3 regions of the Chromobacterium vaccinii genome follow, and region 3 is predicted to be linked to each of the others. Evidence: riboswitches for the same ligand, from Rfam matches in the RefSeq annotation. Region 3 holds a riboswitch; each other region holds the start of a gene.
What was found. A riboswitch is a leader RNA that binds a small molecule or an ion and turns the genes downstream of it on or off. The one in region 3 is predicted to bind cobalamin.
Positions count from the first base shown of each region.

Region 1: linked by a shared signal. The riboswitch ahead of BKX93_RS21025 (HoxN/HupN/NixA family nickel/cobalt transporter) and the one ahead of BKX93_RS12905 (TonB-dependent receptor domain-containing protein) in region 3 are both predicted to bind cobalamin.
Region 2: linked by a shared signal. The riboswitch ahead of BKX93_RS10455 (CbtB domain-containing protein) and the one ahead of BKX93_RS12905 (TonB-dependent receptor domain-containing protein) in region 3 are both predicted to bind cobalamin.

Region 1 covers NZ_CP017707.1:4,538,879-4,546,736, forward strand. Annotated here, with positions in the region: gene BKX93_RS21015 (cobaltochelatase subunit CobN) at 1-1,102, opposite strand, end outside; gene BKX93_RS21020 ((2Fe-2S) ferredoxin domain-containing protein) at 1,099-1,428, opposite strand; gene BKX93_RS21025 (HoxN/HupN/NixA family nickel/cobalt transporter) at 1,425-2,471, opposite strand; cobalamin riboswitch at 2,580-2,763, opposite strand; gene cobD (threonine-phosphate decarboxylase CobD) at 2,820-3,818, opposite strand; gene cbiB (adenosylcobinamide-phosphate synthase CbiB) at 3,811-4,749, opposite strand; gene BKX93_RS21040 (cobyric acid synthase) at 4,883-6,364, shown strand; gene BKX93_RS21045 (hypothetical protein) at 6,412-7,626, opposite strand; gene BKX93_RS21050 (hypothetical protein) at 7,665-7,847, shown strand.
Region 2 covers NZ_CP017707.1:2,246,757-2,254,614, reverse strand. Annotated here, with positions in the region: gene BKX93_RS10470 (ATP-binding protein) at 1-999, shown strand, start outside; gene BKX93_RS10465 (hypothetical protein) at 1,089-1,367, shown strand; gene BKX93_RS10460 (CbtA family protein) at 1,460-2,203, opposite strand; gene BKX93_RS10455 (CbtB domain-containing protein) at 2,217-2,429, opposite strand; adenosylcobalamin (AdoCbl) riboswitch at 2,432-2,593, opposite strand; gene BKX93_RS10450 (histidine phosphatase family protein) at 2,649-3,218, shown strand; gene BKX93_RS10445 (hypothetical protein) at 3,286-3,639, shown strand; gene BKX93_RS10440 (DUF411 domain-containing protein) at 3,700-4,137, shown strand; gene BKX93_RS10435 (chitosanase) at 4,205-5,284, opposite strand; gene nadB (L-aspartate oxidase) at 5,630-7,219, opposite strand; rRNA gene BKX93_RS10425 (16S ribosomal RNA) at 7,684-7,858, shown strand, end outside.
Region 3 covers NZ_CP017707.1:2,792,809-2,800,666, forward strand. Annotated here, with positions in the region: gene BKX93_RS12905 (TonB-dependent receptor domain-containing protein) at 1-1,660, opposite strand, end outside; cobalamin riboswitch at 1,788-1,995, opposite strand; gene cobT (nicotinate-nucleotide--dimethylbenzimidazole phosphoribosyltransferase) at 2,117-3,151, shown strand; gene BKX93_RS12915 (histidine phosphatase family protein) at 3,148-3,750, shown strand; gene cobS (adenosylcobinamide-GDP ribazoletransferase) at 3,738-4,469, shown strand; gene BKX93_RS12925 (YoaK family protein) at 4,804-5,622, opposite strand; gene BKX93_RS12930 (SPOR domain-containing protein) at 5,731-6,567, opposite strand; gene BKX93_RS12935 (type III pantothenate kinase) at 6,567-7,280, opposite strand; gene BKX93_RS12940 (biotin--[acetyl-CoA-carboxylase] ligase) at 7,277-7,858, opposite strand, start outside.

The DNA of each region.
Region 1 (7,858 bases), 1.7 Mb from region 3:
TGAAGATGAAGGCGATGCGCTTGCCGGCGTTTTCCACATGGCGCAGCCGGGCCAGCCGGGCGGCGATGCCGGCCAGGCGGCGGGCGCGGTCCGGCAGCGGCGCGTATTGCTCGGCCTGGCCGGCCTCGGCCGGCTGCTTGAAGCTCAGCGGCACGCCGATGATGCGGCCGTCGAACTCTGGCAGCGCCACGTTCATCGCGGTGTCCAGCGGGTTGAAGCCGCGGTCGGACGCTTCCCACTGCTCGCGGGTCATGCTGCTGGTGATGGCCTGCAGCACTGGCAGATCCAGCCGGTCCGACGCCTCCACCGCCCAGCCGGGCTGGGTGGGGCCGTCGTTGTTGATGTCGCCCATCGCGAACGAGGTGGTGTTGATCAGCAAGGACACCTTGGCGCGCGGATCGGCCAGCAGCGCCAATGCCGCCGGCAGGCCGCCTTCCTGTATCGTTCGCAAGGACGAGGTGAACACCGGCAGCGCGTTGACGCCGCGCTCGGCCAGGCAGTCCACCAGCAGATCGATGAAGCGGGTGTTGCCGGACAGCCAGTGGGCGCGGTAGAAGCACAGTCCGACGGTCGGCCAGTCCGGATGGCGGATTTCGAGCCAATCTTCCAGCGAGCAGGGCGCGGCCAGCTCCGGGTGGTAGACGCCGTGCTCCGGCAGCGGCAGCGGGCTCTGGTAGCCGAAGCCGGTCAGCAGCAGTCTATCCGCCAGGCAGCGCATCATCTCGCCCAGGTTGGCGCTGCCGCCGGCCTGCAGATAGGCGTGGACATCCTGCTGCAGCGATACCGGCGCGCTGCATAGCGCTTGCAGTTCCGGATCCGGCTCGCCTGTGCCGCTGACCACGATGACGGCGCATTGCACGCGGCGGGCGTGGGCCAGCAGCCGCTCCAGGCCGGGTATCGCGTCGGCGCGGCCCAGCACGCGCAGCACGATGGCGCGGGCGTTGGCAAGCTGGCCGTCCAGCAGTGTCTGCATCGCGGCTTCGTCGGCTATGCCTTGCAGCGCGATGCCGGCGACCGCGGGGAAATCCTCAGGCCAGCGCGCGCGCGACAGCGCGGCGAGGTCGGTGCCGGCGTGGCTCAGCAATGCGATTTCGGCGCTCATGCCTGGGTCTCCGGGGCGATGTCGCCGATGCCGGTTTTATGGAAGATCAATTCTTCGACGGGCGAGCCGTCCTTCAGATGCTGGCAGACGATGCGCTCGACGTCGGCTTCGCTGACCTTGCGGTACCAGACGCCGTCCGGGTACACCACCATCACCGGGCCTTCCTTGCACACGGCGAAGCAGTGGCTGCGGGTGCGCTTGGCGCGCAGGCCTTCGCAGGCGTCTATGGTGCGGCCCAGGTGCAGGAACATCGCTTCCGAGCCCTGGCCGTCGGGCGTGCAGCGCGGGCCGGTGCACATCAGCACGTGTTTGTCGTGGGTTCTCATCGCGCCTCCGGCGTCAGTTGGTCGAAGCGCTTCCATTTGTAGATGCCGGCGGAGGCGATCCAGGTGAACAGGAAGACGGCGACGACGAAGTAGCCGAAGTGGGCCAGGTCGTCGTTGAGCGCGGCGATCCAGTCCCAGAAAGCGCCGGTGAGCTGCAGCTTGTCGGCCAGCAGGCCCAGGCCTTCCAGCCCGCCGATGCCGACGGCGACGATGACGGAGACGAAGGTGATGGTCAGGTTGTACCACAGCTTGCGCACCGGCTTGACGAAGGCCCAGCCATAGACTTCCACCATCATCATGCTGTCCAGCGTGTCCACTAGCGCCATGCCGGCGGCGAATAGCACCGGGAATACCATGATGTGCCACAGCGCCACGCCGTGGGCGCTTTGCGAGGTGGCGATGGCGAACAGGCCGATCTCGGTGGCGGTGTCGAAGCCAAGGCCGAACAAAAAGCCGATGGGCAGCATGTGCCAGCTCTTGGTCACCATCTTGAACAGGGGTTTGAGCATGCGCGCGATCAGGCCGCGGTTGTTCAACAGCAGGTCCAGCTGCTCGTCGCAGATGGCTTCTCCGGCGCGGGCGCGGCGGAAGGCGCCCCACACCGCGCGCAAGGACGACAGGTTGATCAGCGCCAGCGTCAGCAGGAAGAAGGCCGACACGCTGGTGCCGATGACGCCGCCTATTTCCTTGAAGCCAGTCACGCGGCTTTGCAGCGCGCTGGCGGCGAACACGATCAGCGCCACGGCGATGACGACCACCGCCGAGTGGCCCAAGGAAAAGAACAGGCCCACCGTCGACGGCCGGCGTTTTTCCTGCATCAGCTTGCGCACGGTGTTGTCGATGGCGGCGATGTGGTCTGCGTCCACCGCGTGGCGCAGGCCGAACAGGTAGGCCAGCAGCGCGGTGGCGAGCTGGGCCGGGTGATCGGCGAAGGCGGCGAACGCCCAGGCCCAGGCCAGGAGATTGGCCAGGATCAGACCGGCGAGAATGGGCGCGTGGCGCGCCAGGCGACGGCCGGCGGTCGGCGCGGTGGATGGATGCATGGTGCCCTCGGAGACGATTCACGTCGCGCAAGCGAGGGCACAGTCCGCTGGTTTTTCATGGGCGGCGCATGTGCGTATCCCCCGGTACACCCCGCCCGGTTTCTGCTTGCGTCGACACGTATGACGGCCGGTCTCCTGGCTCGCGCGTCGTCGTCCGGCGCCGCCTTCCCGACCTTGCTAGGGGCCAGTGGCGTCAGGCGTGGACTCTGCGCTTACAGTTGCGGGGGCAGCCGCGGTTTCGCACCGCGTTCCCGTTTCACCCTCTAGGGGCACCGTCATTGATTGGACTGGATCATACGTGACAACGCCGATGCTGTGAACCGCCGCGCCGGGCTCCGTCGCGTTCGCTCAATCGCGGATGTCGTGCCGCCGCCAGTCGGTGAGCGCCTGCTCCAGCCGAACCCAGTCGGCGTCGGTCTTGGGCAGGCCGAAGCGCAGGCTGGGGATGGATTCGAAGTAGCGGGTCAGGATGCCGCGGCCGGCCAGGTAGCGGTGCGTTGAAAGGCTGCGCGCGCCAGGTGCCCACTGGAACAATTCGCAGCCGCCGGCGGGCGGCAGGCCGTGCCGCTCCAGGCAGCGTTGCAGCCTGGAGCTGTCGCGCTGCAGCTTGGTTTTCATCGTCTGTTGCCAGGCGATGTCGCGCAGCGCCAGCTTTACCGCCTCGCGCGCCGGGCCAGCCACCGTCCATGGCCCCAGCTCCTCGGCCAGCGCCTGCAGCAGTTCCGGCCAGCCGAACACGAATCCGGCGCGCGCGCCGGCCAGGCCGAAGAACTTGCCGATCGAGCGCAGCACGATCAGTCCCGGCTTGCCGATGCGCGGCAGCATGCTGTCCTCCGGCGCCGCATCCAGAAACGCCTCGTCCACCACCAGCCAGCCGCCGCGCGCGGCCAGCCGCTGCCGCCAGCTTTCCAGCAGCGCCGGGCTGAAGCGGTCGCCGGTGGGGTTGTTGGGATTGCACAGCAACACCACGTCCAACTGGTCGATGCCGGCTGCCAGCTCGTCCGGAGACAGCCGGAACAGCTGGTGTCCGCGTTTCTGCCAGTGGTGGGGATGCTCGGCGTAGCACAGCGCCAGCATGCCGACGCGGCAGGGCGCGCGCAGCCGCGGCAGCAGCTGGATCGCCGGCTGAGAGCCGGCCACGGCCAGCAGCTTGTCGCTGCCGTAATATTCCGCCGCCGCCGCCTCCAGCCCGTCATGGTTTTGCGGCAGCCGCAGCCAGCTGTCAGCGGATAAAGTGGGCACCGGCCAGCCATTGGGATTGACGCCGGTGGACAGGTCCAGCCAGTCTCCGGCCGGAATGCCGTATTCGGCCGCGGCGCGCAGCAGGCCGCCCCCGTGTTCAAGCATGGATCGCTCCGATCAAGATGGCGGCCGCCAGCGACAACGCCGCCCATAGCCACATGCCCCGGTTGACCAGCCGCACCGCGCGGCCGATGTCTTCATGCGTGGGAGTGGGACCGCAACCGAGCGGCGGACGTTCCTTCCATTGGCCGTGATAGCGCGCGCCGCCGCCCAGGCTGACGCCCAGCGCGCCGGCGCCGGCCGCCATCACCGGGCCGGCGTTGGGGCTGTACCAGGTCGGCGCCTGGGTGCGCCAGCAGCGCCAGCCCTTGGCGGCATGGCCCAGCAGCAGATAGGTGAGGGCGGCCAGCCGCGCCGGGAGATAGTTCAGCGCGTCGTCGAAGCGGGCGGCGGCCCAGCCGAAGTGCAGGTAGCGATCGTTCTTGTAGCCCCACATCGCGTCCAGCGTGTTGGCCAGCCGGTACAGTACCGCGCCGGGCGCGCCCAGAACCAGAAACCAGAACAGCGCGGCGAAGACGGCGTCGCTGCCGTTTTCCAGCACCGACTCGATCGTCGCGTGGGCGACGCCGGCTTCGTCCAGTTCGCTGGTGTCGCGGCTGACGATCCAGCCCACCCGCTCGCGGGCAAGTTGAAGATCGCCTTCGGCCAATGCCTTGCGCACCACCTCGGCGTGCTGGGCCAGGCTGCGAGCGCCGACTGCCAGATAGAGCAGGGCAACCGGAACGATAATCTCCAGCAGCGGCAGCTTCGCCAGCGCCCAGGCGGCCAGCGTGAAGGGCGCCAATAGCAGCGAGATGGCGGCCGCGCCGCGCAGCCGCATGCGCCAGACCGGCTCAGCTTCCGGCGCGGCCGGGTAGGCCAGCCGCTCCATGGCCTTGACCAGCCGGCCGAAGCCGACCAGCGGATGCCAGCGCGGCGGTTCGCCCAGCAAGCGGTCCAGCAGCAGCGCGATCGGCAGAAACAATGCGGAATTCAACAAGCGGCCCTATATAATGGCCGGCCGCCGCTCGGTATTATCCAATGCGCAAGTCTGTCGCGCTTTGGGCGGCCGGAATGAATCAAGCCGCCATTCTAAGCGTTGTCAGCCATCCATGCGCAGGGAGATCACCATGACCGCCAAAACCATCATGATCCAGGGCGCCACGTCCGACGCCGGCAAGAGCGCGCTGGCCACCGGCCTGTGCCGTCTGCTGGCCCGGCGCGGCGTGAGGGTGGCGCCGTTCAAGCCGCAGAACATGGCGCTGAACAGCGCGGTGACGGCTGACGGCGGCGAGATCGGCCGCTCGCAGGCGGTGCAGGCGCTGGCCTGCCGCGTGGAGCCGCACACCGATATGAACCCGGTGCTGCTCAAGCCCAACAGCCATACCGGCTCGCAGGTGATCATCCAGGGCCGCGCCATCGGCAATATGGAGGCGCGCGGCTATCACGGCTACAAGCCGGTCGCGATGCAGGCGGTGCTGGAGTCGCACGCCAGGTTGGCGGAACAGTATCAATGCATCGTCGCCGAGGGCGCCGGCAGCCCGGCAGAGATCAATCTGCGCGACGGCGACATCGCCAATATGGGCTTTGCCGAGGCGGTGGACTGCCCGGTGATTCTGGTGGCCGACATCGAGCGCGGCGGCGTGTTCGCCCACCTGGCCGGTACGCTGGCGTTATTGTCCGAATCCGAGCGCGCGCGCGTGGTCGGCCTGGTGATCAACCGCTTCCGCGGCGATCCGTCCCTGCTCCAGACCGGCGTCGACTGGCTGGAGCAGCACACCGGCAAGCCGGTGCTGGGCGTGCTGCCCTATCTGTACGACCTGCATCTGGAGGCCGAGGACAGCATGGGCCTGGACAAGCCCGGCGGCGCGTCGGGCGGCGGCGACAAGCTGCGCGTGGTCGCGCCGGCCGCGCCGCGCGTCAGCAACCACACCGATTTCGATCCGTTGCGCCTGCATCCGCAGGTGGAGTTCACGCTGGCGCGTGCCGGACAGCCCATCCCGGCGGCCGACCTGATCGTCCTGCCGGGCAGCAAGAACGTGCTGGCCGACCTGGCCTGGCTGCGCGCCCAGGGCTGGGAGGAGGCGCTGCGCCGCCATCTGCGCTACGGCGGCAAGGTACTGGGCATCTGCGGCGGCCTGCAGATGCTGGGCAAGAAGCTGCACGATCCGGATGGATTGGAAAGCGAGCCGGGCAGCGGCGACGGCCTGGGCTGGCTGGACATGGAAACCACCCTGGCGCCGGAGAAGCGGCTGACGCGGATGCGCGGCCGGCTGACATTGGATGATGTCGAAGCCGCCGGCTACGAAATCCACATGGGGGTGAGCCAAGGGCCGGCCTTGGCCAGGCCCGCGGTGAGATTCGACGACGGCTCGGCCGACGGCGCGCGCTCAGAAGACGACCAGATCTTCGCCACCTATCTGCACGGCGTGTTCGACGAACCCGCCGCCTGCCAGGCCATCCTGCGCTGGGCGGGGCTGGCCGAGCCGGAGGCGCTGGACTACCCGGCGCTGCGCGAGACCAATATCGACAAGCTGGCGGACATGCTGGAGAAGCATCTCAATCTGGAGCCGATAGCGGCGTGGTTGCCAAGCGGCGTCATACCAGCCTGATCAGTAAAAAAAGAGGGCGCAACGCGCCCTCTCGATCGGCAGCCTTGTCAGGCCAGCAACACTTTTCGCATCACGCCATCTGCGTCCTTGATTTCCATGAAGCCGCTTGCTACCCACACCTGGCGTTTTGCGTCGTCGCTGCCTTTGACCTCGATAAAGCGGGCCTCAGCCGGCGTGCCCGCACGATAGCTTGCGCCTAATTGGATGTACCCTTCTGGGCCTTTGGGGCGTAGCGCCAGATCAATGCTCTGATCTTTTCCGTCGACAGAAACGAGCGCGGGCTTGCCGGTTTGGCTGCCTTGCAGGAATACGTGGTTTTCGGCGTCGTCCTGATTTCGGATTTCCGCTTGCAGGCCGCCGCCAGTGTTGAAGTAGACGCTTTCATGTGTTGCGGTATCCACGCGCAGCGGTCCTCGCGTTGCAAGCAGGCGGCCTTGATCGCCGGCGGTGTCCAGCGTGGCGTAGTGATTGCATGTTCCCAATGTGTCTTGCTGGGAATCCACGCCGTAAATCATGCCGCTGCCATCCGCGCATTCCCAGCCAAATCTGCCGTTGCTCCGGGCTTGTCCGCCCCAGGCTTCGACGACTCCTCTGAACAATGAGAAATAGCCGGATCCTAGATTGTTCTCGCTGATGGTGTTGAGCGCGCGGGTGACGAAACCGGACAGCGCGGCAAAGCCGCCGTTCAGGTTGCCGCTCGCATAAGCGCCTTCGCAGTCGATCTGCGATGCGTATTCGGCCTGAAAGCCGTAGCCCCATTGATTGTCCCGGTCCACGCAATTACTGGAGCGGGCATGGCGGGCACTGATTTGCGATCCGCAAAACGCCCAGATGCCGACATCGCCGGCATTGCTCACCTGAGCGAAATCCGCGTTGATGGTCGAGCCGTAGGAAGCATTGATGCCGTAGTAGAAATTGTTGACCTGGATTTTGCTTCCCAGATTGATGTAAGAACCGTTGACGGCGATGATGCCAGACACATTGTTGGGCTTGCCCGCCTTTTGCGGCAGATCCACGCGGAAACCGTCCAGCAGGCCGAAGCGATGGCCGTTTGAGCATGCCACTGCGTTGTTGGTGGGCGGAAAGTTGGCCATCAACACGCACTTGGCAGGATCGATCTGATTGCCTATCAGTTGGATTTGGCCGCCTTGCGGATGGGGCAGATCCAGCACGGCACCGGGCGGCAGCGTGTAGACGCCGTCGGCTACGTTGATGCGCACTAGGGTGCCGGCGCCTATCTGTTTGCCGCGTAGGAAGTCCATTGCCTCCCAGGGAGTGGGAAAGTCTTGGGGTACGCGAGATGGCCATCGCCGTCGCTGTCTGCGCCGCTGAGGATTTCTCGCAGCTTGCCTTCGATCCCGCGTTTGCGCGCGCCGGGAGTTTGAGGCAAGTAGGGCGGCAAATTGACGATGCCGGCGTCGCCGCTTACGCCGATGGTGACGGTTACTTCGGACATGGTGCGGCCTTTCTTCTGGCGTGTTGATCCGGCGCCAG
Region 2 (7,858 bases), 550 kb from region 3:
ATGAAGGACGGGCAGCGGATCGCCGTTGCACAGGAGGAAGGCTTTCGCGACGAGATCGCCCGGGATGGCGCGCTGCGCGCGGTGATGCCTTTCCTGCTGCTGATTCCGTTGCTGTTGCTGATGGTGGCTAGGCTGGTGCGGGGCATGTTCCAGCCGATCGCCGAGCTGTCCCGCGAGGTGGACCGGCGGGCGGAGCTGCAGCTGCAGCTGCACTCTCTGGATGCGGAGGGCGTGCCGGTGGAGATCAAACCGTTCGTGTCTGCCATCAATCGCCTGCTGGAGCGTGTCGCGCAATCGATGCGGGCGCAGCGGCGCTTCGTCGCGGATGCCGCCCATGAGCTGCGCTCTCCGCTGGCGGCGCTATCGTTGCAGGCGGAGCGATTGGCCGACGCAGAGATGTCCGATGCGGCGCGGGAGCGGTTGTCCGCGCTGCGCGGCGGCATCGCGCGCGGCCGCGATCTGCTGGATCAGTTGTTGGCGCTGGCCCGGGCGCAATCGGCGGTGGAGCCGCCGCTGTCGCCGGTTTCGGTTTTGGCCGTCTACCGCCGGGTGCTGGAAGACCTGCTGCCCTTGGCCGAAGCCAAACATATCGACATCGGCGTGGAGGGTGAGCGCGATGCCAAAGTATGGGCGAACGAGCTGGACCTGTTCGCGCTGGTCAGGAACCTGGCGGACAACGCCATCCGCTATACGCCGGAGGGCGGCAGGGTGGATCTGGCGGTCGGCGAGGCGGAGGGGCGGACGGTTCTGACGATAGACGATACCGGTCCCGGCATCCCCGAAGAGGAACGGGAGCGGGTTTTCGATCCTTTTTACCGCAGCCTGGGCAGCGGCCAGCAGGGCGCGGGGCTGGGTTTATCCATCGTCAGGACCATCGCGGAGCGGATCGGCGCCAGGGTAAGCCTGTCTTTCCGGGACGAGACGGGCCAATCGGGCCTGCGCGTGTCCGTCAGCATGCAGGCGGCGAGAGAGGAGCGAGGCGGGCTAAGTCTGGGCTAAGTCTGGGCTGCTAGGTTGAAATGGCATGATGCTGCGCGTGCGTCCCGCATCGCGCCGTTGCGCGTTCGAATCCTTTCGGGAGACACACCATGATGATCGCCTCCGTTTCCACTCCGGTCCCTCAAACACCTGCGCCTCCTCCGGCCGCATCGACGCAAGACGCCGCATCTGCGCCGCAAGCGCAAGCTCAAGTCCAGGCGCAGCCTGCCCAGCCCGTGGCGCAGGACAAGGTGACTATCAGCAATGCGGCGCGGGCTTTGCAAGAAGCTGCGGAAACCGTGGCCCAGACCGCCAAGGAGGCGCAGCACGGAGACCGGCAGGCTCAGCATAAGCTGGCGGCAGAGGAAGCGAGGCGGGCGGCGCATTGATTCGTCCGCCGGCCGGGCGGCGCTGATCGAGCGGTTGCGGAAACAAAACACCCCCGCCGGGGCGAGGGTGTCGGGAGTGGGATCGTTTTCGTTCAACTGATCTGAAACGCCCCGCGGCGATCTTCCAGCAGTCGTTCCACCAGGCTGCCGAATGCCACGCCCAGCCCAGCCCACAGTATCGCCTGGATGCCGAATGACGCCATCCGGAAGCGCCACAGCAGCACGGCGGAGAATTGCTCGGGAATCTCGTTCACCTCGGGCAACAGCGCCTGGGCGACGATCACCAGCGCGATGAAGGCCGCGCCGGCGATCAGCGTCGCATCCCAAGTTCCGAAGCGGGCGATCAGCCTGCGGGCCAGGAACACCGCGATGGCGAGCGCCGCCAGCGACACGGCGATCATCCCGAAGAACAATGCGGTGCGGGAGCCTATGGTGCCGGGATCGCCCACCGCCGGCGGATTGGGCGGATATTTGAGGAAGGGCACCAGCGCGAACGAGATGAAGCCCAGCAGGGCCATCTGCGCCGACAGCGCGCGGGCGCGCAGCGCGCCGATGCGGCCGTAGACGAAGGCGAACGCCAGCGCGAACAGGCCGCCCACGGCGGTGCCGAACACGCCGACGCCGACGAACAGGCCTATGCCGGACTGGACGCCGCGGCTGACCAGTTCCGGCATTTCATCGTGCTGGTGTCCGCCGCTTTTCGCCAGCTCCATTTTCTCTTCGAAGGCGATCGCGCCCTCTACCTGGGGCTCGCCGACGATTTTGGCGAAGCCGAAAGCCAGCAGGCTGGCCAGGAAGCCCGCGATCATGCCGCGGATCAAAAGACTTCTCACCATGTCCGGCGCCTCCTTAGTGGCAGGGGAAGCCCAGCAGGTGGCGGCCGTCGTGGACGAACTCGTGCACATACATGCTGTTGAAGATGGCGGCGGCGCCTTCCTCCACGCCGACGAAGTAGATCGCCAGCAGCATCAGAATGCCGCCGAAGACTGCCCAGGGCAGCAGTTGGCGAATGGGGAGGGACACGGGCTGGATCGCCGGGGCCATGACGGGGCTTGCATGCATGAGATATCTCCTTGAGGATGACGCGTCCTGAAACGGATGGTTGGCTGGATGCGAAGACCTGACTTTTCATGCCTGTCCGCATGGCGGATCAGGCTGATACACAGTGGCGCGACCGTGCCGGATTCGCACCGGCTTCCTCGCATCGAGACGATGTGGATTCTAGAGAGCCGAGAGAAAATGTCAAAGAACTTCAGGGCGTTTTGACGGAGAGCCAAGAGCATGACGAGCCGTATCACCCTGCTGTGCGTGCCGGCGACCCGCGCGCTGCGCGCCGGCCATTTTCCGGCGGATGATCCGCTGGAGCCGGAAGCGCTGGAATGGGCGGCGCGCCTGGCCGATTCGCTGGGCTTGATCGACCTTGTGCTCCGCAGTCCGGAGCGGTGCGCCCGGCAGACCGCCGACGCGCTGGGCCGCGCGGCGGAGGCGGAGGCCGCGTTGCGGGAGGCGGAGTATGGCCGTTGGCGCGGCCTGCCGTTGAGGGAGGTCGCGGCGGCGGAGCCGGAGGCCTTGAATGCATGGCTGTCTGACCCGGGATGTCCGGCGCCGGAGGGGGAGTCGCTGCTGACGATGATCGAGCGGGTCGGCGATTGGTTCGAGCATTTCCGCTGGCCGGCCGGCCACGTCCTGGTCATTGCCCACGCCAGCGCCATCAAGGCGATGCTGTTGCGGGCGCTGGACTTGCCGCCGCAGGCGTATCGGCAGATCGACGTCGCGCCGCTGGCCCGGATCGAATTGTCCCGGCGCCAGGATTTGTGGCGCTTGCGCCTGGGGAGCGATGACTCCGCATGATGAGGCGGATTTGATCTGTGTGCGTTTGTCGCGCCGTCCGGCATGGTATCGTCGCGGAATGAGAGTCTTGCGCCGCGTGCTGTTGCTGATCGTGCTGCAGCTGTCCCTGTTCGGGATGGCGGCGGCGCATGCGCCGTTGACGGGCATGGCGTCGCCCGAGGCGTGCGCGGCGATGAGCGCGTCGCGGGATTGCGCCGGGATGGCCGCCAAGCCATCCGCGAAGCATGCGGCGATGAATGGCGCGGCGGCTTGCGGTTCTACCGGCTGCGCGCAAGCCTGCCTGCCGTTGTTCATCAAGGCGTCTTTGCCCGGCGTGGCCGTTCTGGTTTGTTGCGGCGTGAGGATCGCGGCGCGGCCGGTCCTGCTCCCCGGCCCGGTCTTGCCGCCGCCGTTGCGTCCTCCCGAGTTTGCCCGGATCTGAATCTTCCCGCGCGCTGTCGCGCGCGCAATCGATCTGGACATCCATCTAAAGGAGGGCATCATGTCCCCGTTGCGTCATTTTCTGTTCGCGGCCGCTTTGGCCGCCGCCAGCGCACCCGTTCTGGCAGCCGTTCCCGTCACCGTCTACAAGAGCCCGAGCTGCGGCTGCTGCGAAGCTTACATCGCCTATCTGAAGCAGAATGGCTTTGCCGTTTCCGCCGTCAATCGCGACGATATGCAGCAGGTGAAAAGCCAGCTCGGCGTGACGCCGGGCATGGGCAGCTGCCATACCGCCAAGGTGGGCCGCTATGTGGTGGAAGGCCATGTGCCGGCGGCGGCGATCAAGCAGCTGTTGGCCGGCAACAGCAAGCTGATCGGCATCGCGGTGCCCGGCATGCCGCTGAATTCGCCCGGCATGGGCGAGACCAAGCCCGGCACGCTGCCGGTGTATGCGATGTCGGCGGATCAGAAGACCGGCGTGCTGTACGGCCGCTTCTAAGCGTTGAAATGAAAACCGCGCGCGTCGATTGAGAAGGCGCGCGCGGTTTTGCCTGGCGTGGGGCGGCTTATTTCATTTCCCAGTCAGTGACTTTCTGCACCGCGGCGTCGGCGTTTTTCAGATCGGTCTCGCCCTGATTCAACAGCGTGCTCCATTGCTTGACGCGGTTCTTGCCGTTGGGCGGCTGGTTGTAGTGGTTGGTGTCGACGATCTTGCTGCGCTGGGCGTAGAAGGAGGTCATGAAGGTTTTTTCGTCGCTGCTGTTGCCGGAGCGGGACAGCAGGCCCTGCAGCGTGCCGGAATCGCCGGCGGCGCCCTGGTTCAGCGCGGTGTCGACGAAGGAGCCTATGGTCAGCGCGCTGGAGAAGCCGCGCTGGCGGGCCTGCTGCACGCTGTACTGGATGTATACCTTGTAGAAGGTGTTCCACATCGCGTCGCGCCAGGCGGGATTGTTCTGCAGGCCGCCTATCTTGTCGCAGAACACCTTGGCGCTGTCGCTGATCTTCAGGATCTTGCCCTGCATGCTGCCGTGCACGCCGGCGCGGGCCAGGCCGCCGGCGATGGACGGATTGGATGCGCCGCTGGAGGCGTCGAATTCCTTGAACAGCGTCGGGCCATCCGGACCTTCGTCATTGGAGCCGCCGGTGGTGGCGCCGAAAATCCCTATCGTGTAGCCGCGCTTGTCTTTGATGTCCTCGCAGTAGCCGTAGAACTTGGTCCATTCCAGAGAATCCTGCTCCGGCTTGTTGACCAGTTTCATGATGTTGTCCCACTGCTCGCCGTCCAGGCCGGTGTTGGCCTTCAGGAATTTCAGCGTGTTGGGCGGGAAGTTGGCGTCGTGGTCGGCGGCTTTGGCTTGGGCCGCGGGGCGACAGCGCTTGCCGGACTGCCAGGCCTGGCCCTGTTCCGGCGCATTGCCCTGGGTCCAGAAGGCGGCGGCGTAGTTGACGCCGCCGCGGCTGACGACGCTACCGGCCATATAGGGCGTGACGGGGTTCCAGGCGGTGGCGCAGTCGGGCTGGCGGCTTGCCTGCTTCTCGGCGCCGCCGGCAGTGGAGCCCTGGGCGGCCGCGGAGCCGGCGGCGAGGAGGGCGAGCCCGGCGAGGATGGCGGATGGGAAGGAAAGGCGTTTTGCTGCGTATTTCATGGGTCTTCTCCCTGTCTAGGTGGTACTGCCTAAGAGATGCTTCCTGATGAAACAGCTGAAATGATGCGCGGTGTACGCGGGGCGTTGAGCGGTTCGAGAAATGCCGCGCGCTGGCGAGCGGCATTGTCGTCGGCCGCGCCGCCGTAGCCGGCTTGGCCCGATGGCGCAGACGCCTTGGGCGGCCGCATGGCATCGAGTTGCGCGCGGGGTCATGATAAGCGCGAATAACTCAAATTGAGTTATTTATAATCATAAATAATGTCAATGTGTTGTTTTGATGTCTGTACGAGTTGGTGGGCATGAAAAAAGCCGCCAGTTGGCGGCTTTTGGGCGGAGCGGGGAAGATCAGTCGCCGCGCGGGGCTTCGGGCGTCAGCACGGTTTCCGCCGCTTCGGGCAGCAGGTCCGGATAGTCGCGGCTGTAATGCAAGCCGCGGCTTTCCTTGCGCAGCAGCGCGGAGCGGACGATCAGTTCGGCGGTTTGCACCAGATTGCGCAGCTCGATCAGGTCATTGCTGACGTGGAAGTTGCTGTAATACTCGTCGATCTCGCCTCTGAGCAGGTCGATGCGGTGCAGCGCGCGTTCCAGCCGCTTGTTGGTGCGGACGATGCCGACGTAGTCCCACATCGCGCGGCGCAGCTCTTCCCAGTTGTGCGAGATCACCACTTCTTCATCCGGGTCGGTGACGCGGCTGTCGTCCCAGGCCGGAATCGTCGGCAATTTGATAGCGTCCTGCGCCTGGATGTCGGCCGCCGCCGCCTTGCCTATCACCAGGCACTCCAGCAGCGAGTTGCTGGCCAGGCGGTTGGCGCCGTGCAGGCCGGTATGGGCCACTTCGCCCACCGCGTACAGTCCGGCCACGTCGGTGCGGCCGGCCAGGTCGGTGACGATGCCGCCGCAGGTGAAATGCACTGCCGGCACCACCGGTATCGGCTGCTGGGTGATGTCTATGCCCAACTCCAGGCAGTGGGCGTAGATATTGGGGAAGTGTTCCTTGATGAATTGCGCCGGCTTGTAAGAGATGTCCAGATAGACGCAGTCCAGCCCGTGCTTCTTCATTTCGAAGTCGATGGCGCGGGCCACCACGTCGCGCGGGGCCAGCTCGCCGCGCGGGTCGTGCTGCGGCATGAAGCGGGTGCCGTCCGGCAGTTTCAGAATGCCGCCTTCGCCGCGCACGGCTTCGGTGATCAGGAAGGATTTGGCATGCGGGTGGTAGAGGCAGGTGGGATGGAACTGCATGAATTCCATATTGCCGACGCGGCAGCCTGCGCGCCAGCCCATCGCGATGCCGTCGCCGGTGGCGGTATCCGGATTGGTGGTATAGAGGTAGACCTTGCCCGCGCCGCCGGATGCCAGGATGGTGTGCTGGGCGGCGATGGTGATGACTTCGTCGCTGTTTTTGTCCAGCGCGTATACGCCGTAGGCGCGCTTGCCGTCCTGGCCCAGCTTCTGCGAAGTGATCAGGTCTATCGCTATATAGTGCTCCAGCTCGGTGATGTTCGGATGCGCCTTGATCTTCTGGCCCAGCGTGGTGGTCACCGCAGCGCCGGTGGCATCGGCCGCGTGGATGATGCGGCGGTGGCTGTGGCCGCCTTCGCGCGTCAGGTGGTAGCCAGTCTGATGCTCGTCGTCGCGGGTGAAAGGCACGCCCAGCTCGATCAGCCAGTCGATCGCTTCCTTGGAGTGTTCGACGATGAAGCGGGTGGTATCTTCATTGCACAGCCCGGCGCCGGCGATCAGCGTGTCGCGGATGTGATCCTCCACCGAGTCATCGGTATCCAGCACGGCGGCGATGCCGCCTTGGGCATAGGTGGAGCTGCCTTCCAGCAGATCGCGTTTGGTGATCAGGCCCACCTTGCGTTTTTCCGCCAGGTGCAGCGCCAGCGTCATGCCGGCCAGGCCGCTGCCGATAATCAGAACATCGAATTTGAGCATATATAGAGTGTCCACGGCAGGCACATCGCGTGCCAAACGCATGGGAGCGTAGCAGAATCGTCTGCTGGCGCGTAGCCGCCGCCGTATTTCCGGCGGCCCGCCAGGCCAGACTGTGGCGGTTTTCTTACCTCAACGGGAGCAGGGCTGAAATTTTTTCACGCCGCTTTTCTTGCAAATCAACGCCTTGCGCGTATCGGCCGAAGAAAGTTCATTTTTTCTCGAAAAAGGTGTTGACGGGTCAGGGGCCCGGGCGTATAGTTCGCCTCCTCAGCTGACGCAGCGAACGAAACAGCGGAAACGAAACGGTTCCGGTGAGGACGACGCAGCGGACGGCACTGCTCTTTAACAGAACGAATAACCGATAGGTGTAAGTGCTTGGCGAAAGCCGAACACTTGCACTGCAAGAGACAAGAGATACTTGTTTATTTCTTTGAACTTGCGTGCCAGAAAATTTGCTTGAGATTGAACTGAAGAGTTTGATCCTGGCTCAGATTGAACGCTGGCGGCATGCTTTACACATGCAAGTCGAACGGTAACAGGGTGCTTGCACCGCTGACGAGTGGCGAACGGGTGAGTAATGCGTCGGAATGTACCGTGTAATGGGGGATAGCTCGGCGAAAGCCGGATTAATACCGCATA
Region 3 (7,858 bases):
AAACGATCTGCTGTTCCGCACCCAGCGTCCACCTGCCCAGCTCTTTGCTCGCTGTGAAATTGGCGCTCTGACGCGGACGGCGCTCCAACCTATGGCCAGTGCCGTCATCGCGAGCATCCAGCAGCGTAAGATTGGCGCCCAGATCGACTCCCGCCACCATCGTAGCGCCTTCTAACGTCAAACCACGGATGGTTGCGCGGCTGACATTTATCCGAGTATCGATACCATCCGCAGTGGTAGTGGAAGCAATCAAATCGCTAACTTGGTTATGGAACGCAGTCAAACTGAAACGACTAGCATTCTTGCTATAAACCAGTGCCAGCTCGCTATTGAGCGAGCTTTCCGGTTTCAAATTCGGATTGCTCCGATAGTGGTAGTTGTACTCGGGCATATCGGTAGGCGGATAGTACAAATCATTAAACGTGGGCGCTTTATAAGCCGTGCCATAGCCTGCCCGGGCCAACCAGCCATCAGCAAATCGATAGCCGTAATCCAGCTTGCCCGTCGTCTTGCCGCCGAACTGGTCATCATGATCGCGACGCAAGCTAGCCTGGAACAGACTCTTTCCTTTCTCAAGCTGGTATGTGGCGAATCCAGCGTACTGGGCGCGCGTGTTCTTGGTGAATAGATCGCTGCTTTCCACCCTCTGGTCGTTATGAGTCGCCCCCAGCGCAAAGTTGCCCCACGCAGTGGACAAATCGTTCTGCCATGTCCACTCGTTCTGGGTCGTTTGGTACAGGCTGTTTCGCTGCCCACCTGCCGCGTCGCTGAACGTTTCCTGCTTGTCCTGGCTATGGCTGAAACGCAGCGTGCTAGTCCAGAGATCGGTAAAACGATTACGCGACTCTAGGCTCTGCCCAGTCAGGCGGGTATCGGTCCAGTCTTGTCCAACCAGATTTTGATCAAAATCGGCTCGGGCAAAAGTTTGGAACAGGCGCAGCGTCAAATCGTGCCCCGGCGCCAGCGTCTGGGTCACATTGGCGGTGTAGCCGTCATTGCGATAGCCATCGTTATCCGGGTTGTATCCAAACGCGTTCTTCGAATTGGTTGCCGAGAAACCATTGGACTCGGCATGGCTCAACTGCAGGCTATAAGCGGTATTGCCACTCTTGCCGTCCACGCCGGCCGTCAGTTTGCCAGTGCCGCGGCTGCCGGTCTCGAAACCGGCGTTGAAACGCGGCGCACCCTCGCCCTTGCGGGTGAATATCTGGATCACGCCGCCGATGGCGTCGGCGCCGTACAGGCTGGAAGCCGGTCCGCGCAGGATTTCGATGCGCTCGATCTGCGCCAGCGGAATGTTCTGGATGGCCGTGGTGCCGGTCGTCGCCGACGAAATGCGCATCCCGTCCACCAACACCACCGTGTGGTTGGAATTGGTGCCGCGCATGAAGATGCTGCTGGTCGTGCCCGGACCGCCGTTGCTGGTAATCGTGACGGCAGCCTGGCGCGACAACACCTGTTGCAACGTCTGCGCGCCGCTTTCCTCGATTTCATCTCGGGTGATCACGGTGGCGTCGGCCAGCGTTTTGGACAGAGGTTGCGCGATGCGGCTCGCCGTCACGATCACCGGATCACCGACGAACTGGGGCACGCCATCAGCCAGGGCCAGGCTGGAACAGGCCAGCGCCGTCAGCGCGGCGCAGGTTTGAAGCTTGAACATGAAAACACACTCCACGATAGGGTCAACGTTGAGTGCGAAGAGGACAACAGCAGCAAAGGACGGCACGGCAGAACCGGAACGTCTGTCGAATCGCCTCCCCGCGATACTCCAGTGGTCCACCGGCTTCCGGCCAGTGGCAGCGCAGGCCGGTCTCCGGGCTGGGCCTTGCCGGCGGCGCGCCTTCCCGTCCTGAAGACAGTGGCCCTTGCGCCGCCTGGGCGCATGCACGCCAGGCCTTACCGTTGCGGGGGCAGCGCCGGTTTCTCACCGGCTTCCCGTTTCATCCGGGCGCGCAAGACAGCGCGCCTCCGGACACCTGCTGATCGGCGGATTATAACCCGCCGGACTTTTGGCGGCACCGGCCAAGCAGTAATATGCTTAGAGTCCAGCCGACGCCGCGCGCCGGTTCCCATTCATCATCCGGACCCCCGTCCGCTCCCGCAGCAGGCCCATACCATGAACAGCAGCAAACCCCTGGATCTTTCCGCCCGCAACGCCGCCCGCGCCCGTCAGGCCATCCTGACCAAGCCGCCCGGCAGCCTGGGACAACTGGAGGAACTGGCCTGCCGCTTCGCCGCCTGGCAGGGCCGCGCCCAGCCGGAAGATCTGCGGCCAGCCATCACTGTGTTCGCCGCCGACCACGGCGTCACGGTGGAAGGCGTATCCGCCTTCCCGTCCGCGGTCACCACCGAGATGGTGCGCAACTTCGCCAACGGCGGCGCCGCCATCTGCGTTCTGGCGCGCGCGCTGGACGCGCGGCTGGAAGTGGTGGACGTGGGCGTGGCCGGCGATGTCTCCGCGCTGCCCATCGTCCACGCCAAAGTGAGGCCCGGCAGCCAGAATCTGGCCAAGCAGGCCGCCATGAGCGCCGATGAAACAGCTGCCGCGCTGGAGACCGGCCGCGCCGCCGCGCGCCGCGCGGTGGAGGCCGGCGCCAACCTGCTGATCGCCGGCGACATGGGCATAGGCAACACCACCGCGTCGGCGGCGCTGATCTGCCGGCTGACCGGCGCGGCGCCTGAGCTGGTGGTCGGCCGCGGCACCGGCGTCGACGACGCCGGCCTGGCCAACAAGCATCGCGCGGTGAAGACCGCGCTGGCCCGGGTGGCCTGGGAAAACCTCAGCGGCCTGGACACGCTGTCCGAGCTGGGCGGCCTGGAAATCGCCGCGATCGCCGGCTTTTACCTGGAGGGCGCGCGGCTGGGCGTGCCGTCGCTGGTGGACGGCTTCATCGCCAGCGCCGCCGCGCTGTGCGCCAAAACGATGGAGCCCTCGCTGCACGACTGGCTGCTGGCCAGCCATCGCTCGGCGGAATCCGGCCATGATCTGGCGCTGAAAGCCTTGCAGCTGCCCCCCCTGGTGGACCTGGGCATGCGCCTGGGCGAAGGCTCCGGCGCCGCCGTGTGCGTGCCGCTGCTGCAACTGGCGGTGAAGCTGCACAACGGCATGGCCACCTTCGCAGAAGCCGGCATCAGCGGCAAGTCGGCATGAATCCCTACACGCTGACCCTGCTGCGCCACGGCGACATCGACCACGACGGCCGGCTGATCGGCCTGACCGACCTGCCGCTGACCGAGCTTGGGCACCAGCAGCTGGAACATAGCTGGAAACGCATCAGCAACCTGGCGCCGGTCACCAGCATCGCCACCTCGCCGCTGCAGCGCTGCCGCGAGTTCTCGGTCAGGCAGGCGCTGTCCGGCTCGCTGACGCTGAAGGTGGACCCGCGCTTCGCCGAGATGGATTTCGGCGGCTGGGACGGCCACCCGGTAGCCGATCTGGAACAGGCCCACCCCGGCTGGGGCGACGCGCTGGCCGCCGGCCGGCTCAGTCCGCCCGGCGGCGAAACCTTCGAGCAGTTCCGCACCCGGGTACTGGCCGGCCTGGCCGACTGGATGACCGAAGCCCGCGGCAGCCACCGGCTGCTGGTGACGCATGGCGGCGTGATCACGGTGCTGATGGCGGAGCTGCTGGGCACCGAGTTCGCGGTGGCCAAACTGATGACGGTGCAACGCGGCGGCTTCGTCCAGCTGTCGATGCTGGAAGGCCACCCGGCCTATCTGCTGCGCCTGGAGTCCGCATGCGCGGACTGATCCTGGCGGTGCAGTTCCTGACCCGGCTGCCCACCCCGCAGCTGGCCGATTTCAAACCCGAATGGCTGGCGGCCAGCGCGCGCTGGTTTCCCGCCGTCGGCGTCATCGTCGGCGCGCTGCTGCTGGCCGCCCTACGGCTGGGCGGCCTGGTCGACCCCTGGCTGGCGGCGCTGCTGGCGCTGCTGGCCTGGGTGATGGTGACCGGCGGCCTGCATCTGGACGGGCTGGCCGATCTTTCCGACGCGCTGGGCGCGGCCCACCGCTCGCGCGAGCGTTTCTTCGAAGTGCTGAAAGACCCGCATCTAGGCAGCTTCGGCGTGCTCTCGCTGATCCTGGCCGTCGCCGCCAAGCTGGTGCTGCTGATGCTGGCCGCCCGCCACGGCGGCCCGGCCTGGGGCCTGCTGCTGGTCCCAGCCTGGGCGCGCGGCTTCGCCGTCGTCTGGTCGGCCACGCTGCCGGCCATCGCGCCGGGCAGCGGAGAGCGCTTCGCCTGGCAACGCGACTGGACCGGCATGGGCCTGAACCTGGCCGCGCTGCTGGCGCTGTCGGCCTGGCTGGCCCCCGCGCTGCTACTGGCCCCGCTGGCCGGCCTGGCCTGGTGGGCCTTCCTGAAGCGCCGCCTGGGGGGCATGACCGGCGACTGCCTGGGCGCGGGCGTGGAGCTTTGCGAAATCGCGATGCTGGGCTTGCTGCTGTGGCGGGTGCCGGCGTGGGTTTGATGCCCATCCGCAATCTGAGCGGCATCAGAATCGACAGGCAAACCTAATCTGAGTCCGCTGCGCGGACATAATTTACACGGCGGGGCTGCCCGCCAGGCAGGCCAAAAGGATCTTAGCGGTCACCGACCGGCCCTGCGCTCTCACCCATCTTTTTTCACCCCAACAAAAAATGCCGCCCGCAGGGACCCCAGCGCGACGGCATTTTCTTAAAACGGCCAACCGCTTACAACATGCCCGCCACCTTCTTGTTGCGCATCAGGCACAACATGTCGCAGGCGATGTGGGCGGCGGCAAGCGCGGTGATCTCGCTCTGAGCGTAACGCTGGCCGCCGCCTCAGGATGCGGAACGTCCGCCTTGCGCGGCGGCCCGCGCGCGCCGCGACGCCCAGCGGCCGCGCCACCAGCGCCAGCGCAGCCTGACGTCGTACCAGGCGGGCCTGAGGCCCAGCAGGAACAGGAACAAGGCTAGCGGCAGCGTGAAGCTGAAACCCAGGTGCTTGAAGCCCAGCGCGCCCACCACGCCGCCCAGGAAGAAGGCCAACAGGATCAGCGCGTAGACGCGGAATTTCTTGTGGTTGGAGCGCACCGCAGCCACCCGCGGATTGCGTTCGTGGTTGTAATAGCTCATTTTGGCCAGCTCGATGCCGATATCGGTGGCGATGCCGGTCATGTGGGTGCTGCGCAACAGGCCGCCGGACAGCTTGGTGACGATGGTGTTGTGCATGCCCATGATGAAGCACAGCAGCATCACCGTCGGCGGGGTGAACAGGCCCTTGTGCAGCGACAACCCGGCCCCCAAGAGGCCGAACACCAGCAACAGCAACGCCTCTTCCATCATCGACACGCCGTAGCCGCCGCGCAGCCGCTGCCGCCGCGCCCACAGGATCAGCCAAGTACTGTGCATCGCGCCGCCGATGAAGCTGCACAACATCACCAGCAGCGACAATCCCACTCCGATCTCGCCGGTGGCCCAGGCATCGGCCATGCCTGACACGATGCCGGACACGTGCGAAGTGTAGCGGTGCACCGCCAGGAAGCCGCCGGCGTTGATCGCGCCGGCGATGAAGGCCATCGCCCAGCCGAGCTGGCGCAATATCCTGTCGTTGAAGCGGCCGCGGTCCAGCAGCCGGGTAATGTGGATGTGTCGAGTCATGGAAAGCCTGGCAAGCAAAACGGCGGCCTGTCGCCGCCGTTGTCGATATTGCGCCGCAGCATGTCCGCTTGGCAAGCCGCTGGATCAAGCTTTGGCCACGGCCTCCGCTCAGCAGCCCTTCAGCGCGATGCCGGGCGTCAGCCGCTTCTGCAATGCCTTCAGGCGCTCGGCCTGCGCCGCGTCCAGGTCCTTGAAGGTCAGCGCGGTGATCTTGGCCGGCTGATCCTTGGACTTGACCACCGCCTTATCGTAGCCGGCCGCCTTCAGCCGCGCCACCAGCGTCTTGGCCGCATCCTCCTTGCCGAACAGGCCCAGCGACAGATTGCCCTTGAATTCATCGTTGCTGACGATGTAGTTGTCGAAACCCTTGTCCCTCATCTCGGCCGACAGGGTCTTGGTTTCGGACTGGGTGGCCAGCGGCGGGTAATACACCCAGAAACGGCCGGACCCCTTGCTCTCTTCCTTGCTGTCTTCCTGCATCTGGCCGGATTTCAGCTTCAGTTGCGGCACGCCGCCCTTCACCCGCGCCAGCAGGCTGTCGTTGAGGCCGCTCCAGCGATAGCAGGCCAAGGCCTCGGGTTGCTTGCCCTGGGTTTTCCTGTCTTGGGCCGCCTTTTCCTGCCCAGCCTTGTCTTGCGGCTTGTCGGCCGCCTTGGCCGCGGGCTTGGACGCTTCCGGCTTGGCTGCCGGCTTGACCTGGGACTTGGCCGCGCTGGCCGCGGGCTTGGTCTCGTGCAGCGGCTGCGCCGCGGGTGCCGAGGCTGCCGGCGCGCTGGCCTGCGCCTTGGGCGCGGAAGCGTCCGGCTTCCAGTTGGCGGGCAACAGCCTCACCTGCCCGGGACTGACTTCCTGGGCGTGCACATCCAGCGGCGGCCGCTGCTTCAGCGAGCCGTACATCGCCACCACCAGATTCAGCACCACCACCAGCGCCACTAGCCACTTCATCACGTATTCGCCACCTTGAGTAAACCCATCAGCACCAGATTATCCACGATCTGCAACGGCGCCGCGAGCCAGGGCGCGATGCGCGCGGCGTCGCCGCCGGTAAGGATCACCGTAGCCGGCTCGCGGCCGGTGCGTTCCGCCAGCTTGCGCCGCTGCTCCTCGATGGCGCCGGTCAAGGCCGCCATCGCTCCGCTGGCCAGCGCGTCCTGCGTCCCCTGCGGAAAATCGGCGATCTCGCCGGCGGCGCGGTTCAGATTGGCCGTGCCCTGGGCCAGGCTGTGCAGCATCAGGCCGTGGCCGGGCAGGATCAGGCCGCCCAGATAATCGCCCTCGGCGGTCAGCGCCTCCACCGTCAGCGCGGTGCCGGCGCAGGCGACGATGACATCGCCGCGGCACAGCTCGCGCGCGGCCAGCACCGCCAGCCAGCGGTCGGCGCCCTGCTCGGCGGTGTTGCGATAATGGTTACACACGTCGCCGAAACGGCGCTCCGCATGCACGCGGTGCAATGGGCAAGGCACGGCGGCGGCCAGCGCGTCGATCACTTCCCGGCGCGCCACCGACGACAGCCAGGCGCCCTCGAGCGGCAGGCCGCGCCAAGCATCGGCCAGGCCGGCCAGTTCGCCGTGCTCGGCCGCGCCCTGGCGCACGCAGTCCTCGCCTTGGTACAAAGCCCATTTCACCCGGCTGTTGCCGGCATCTATCAATAGTTTCATTGACGCCCCCTGAGGCTGACTTCGCCGATATGGAAGGCTCTGACTCCCTGCGCCGTCTCCGTCAGCAGCGCGCCGTTGTCGGCCACGCCGCAGGCGACGCCGTCGATCGGCTCGCCATGCGAGAAGCTCAGCCGCACCTGCGCCTGCCGATGGGCGCACAGGCTCCACCATTCGTCGCGCAATGGCGCGAAGCCATCGCGGTCGAAATCGGCCAGCACCCGCTCCAGCTCCCCCAGCAAGGCGGCCAGCACCCGGTTGCGATCCGGCGCCACGCCTGCCTGCTCCAGCGCGGCCACCGGCTGGTCGACCTCGCCCGGATCGGCGACGTTCAAGCCGATGCCGATCACCGCGGCCGCCGGGCCCAGCGCGTCGCCGGACACCTCGATCAGGATGCCGGCCAGCTTGCGTCCATCCAGCAGCACATCGTTCGGCCACTTCAGCTCCACCGGCGCGCCCAGCGTCCGCAACGCGCGCGCCAGCGCGACGCCCACAGCCAGCGACAGGCCGGCCAGCTCGGCCAGGCCGCGCTCGAAACGCCACAGCAGCGAGAAGGTCAGGCCCGAACCCAGCCTGGCCTG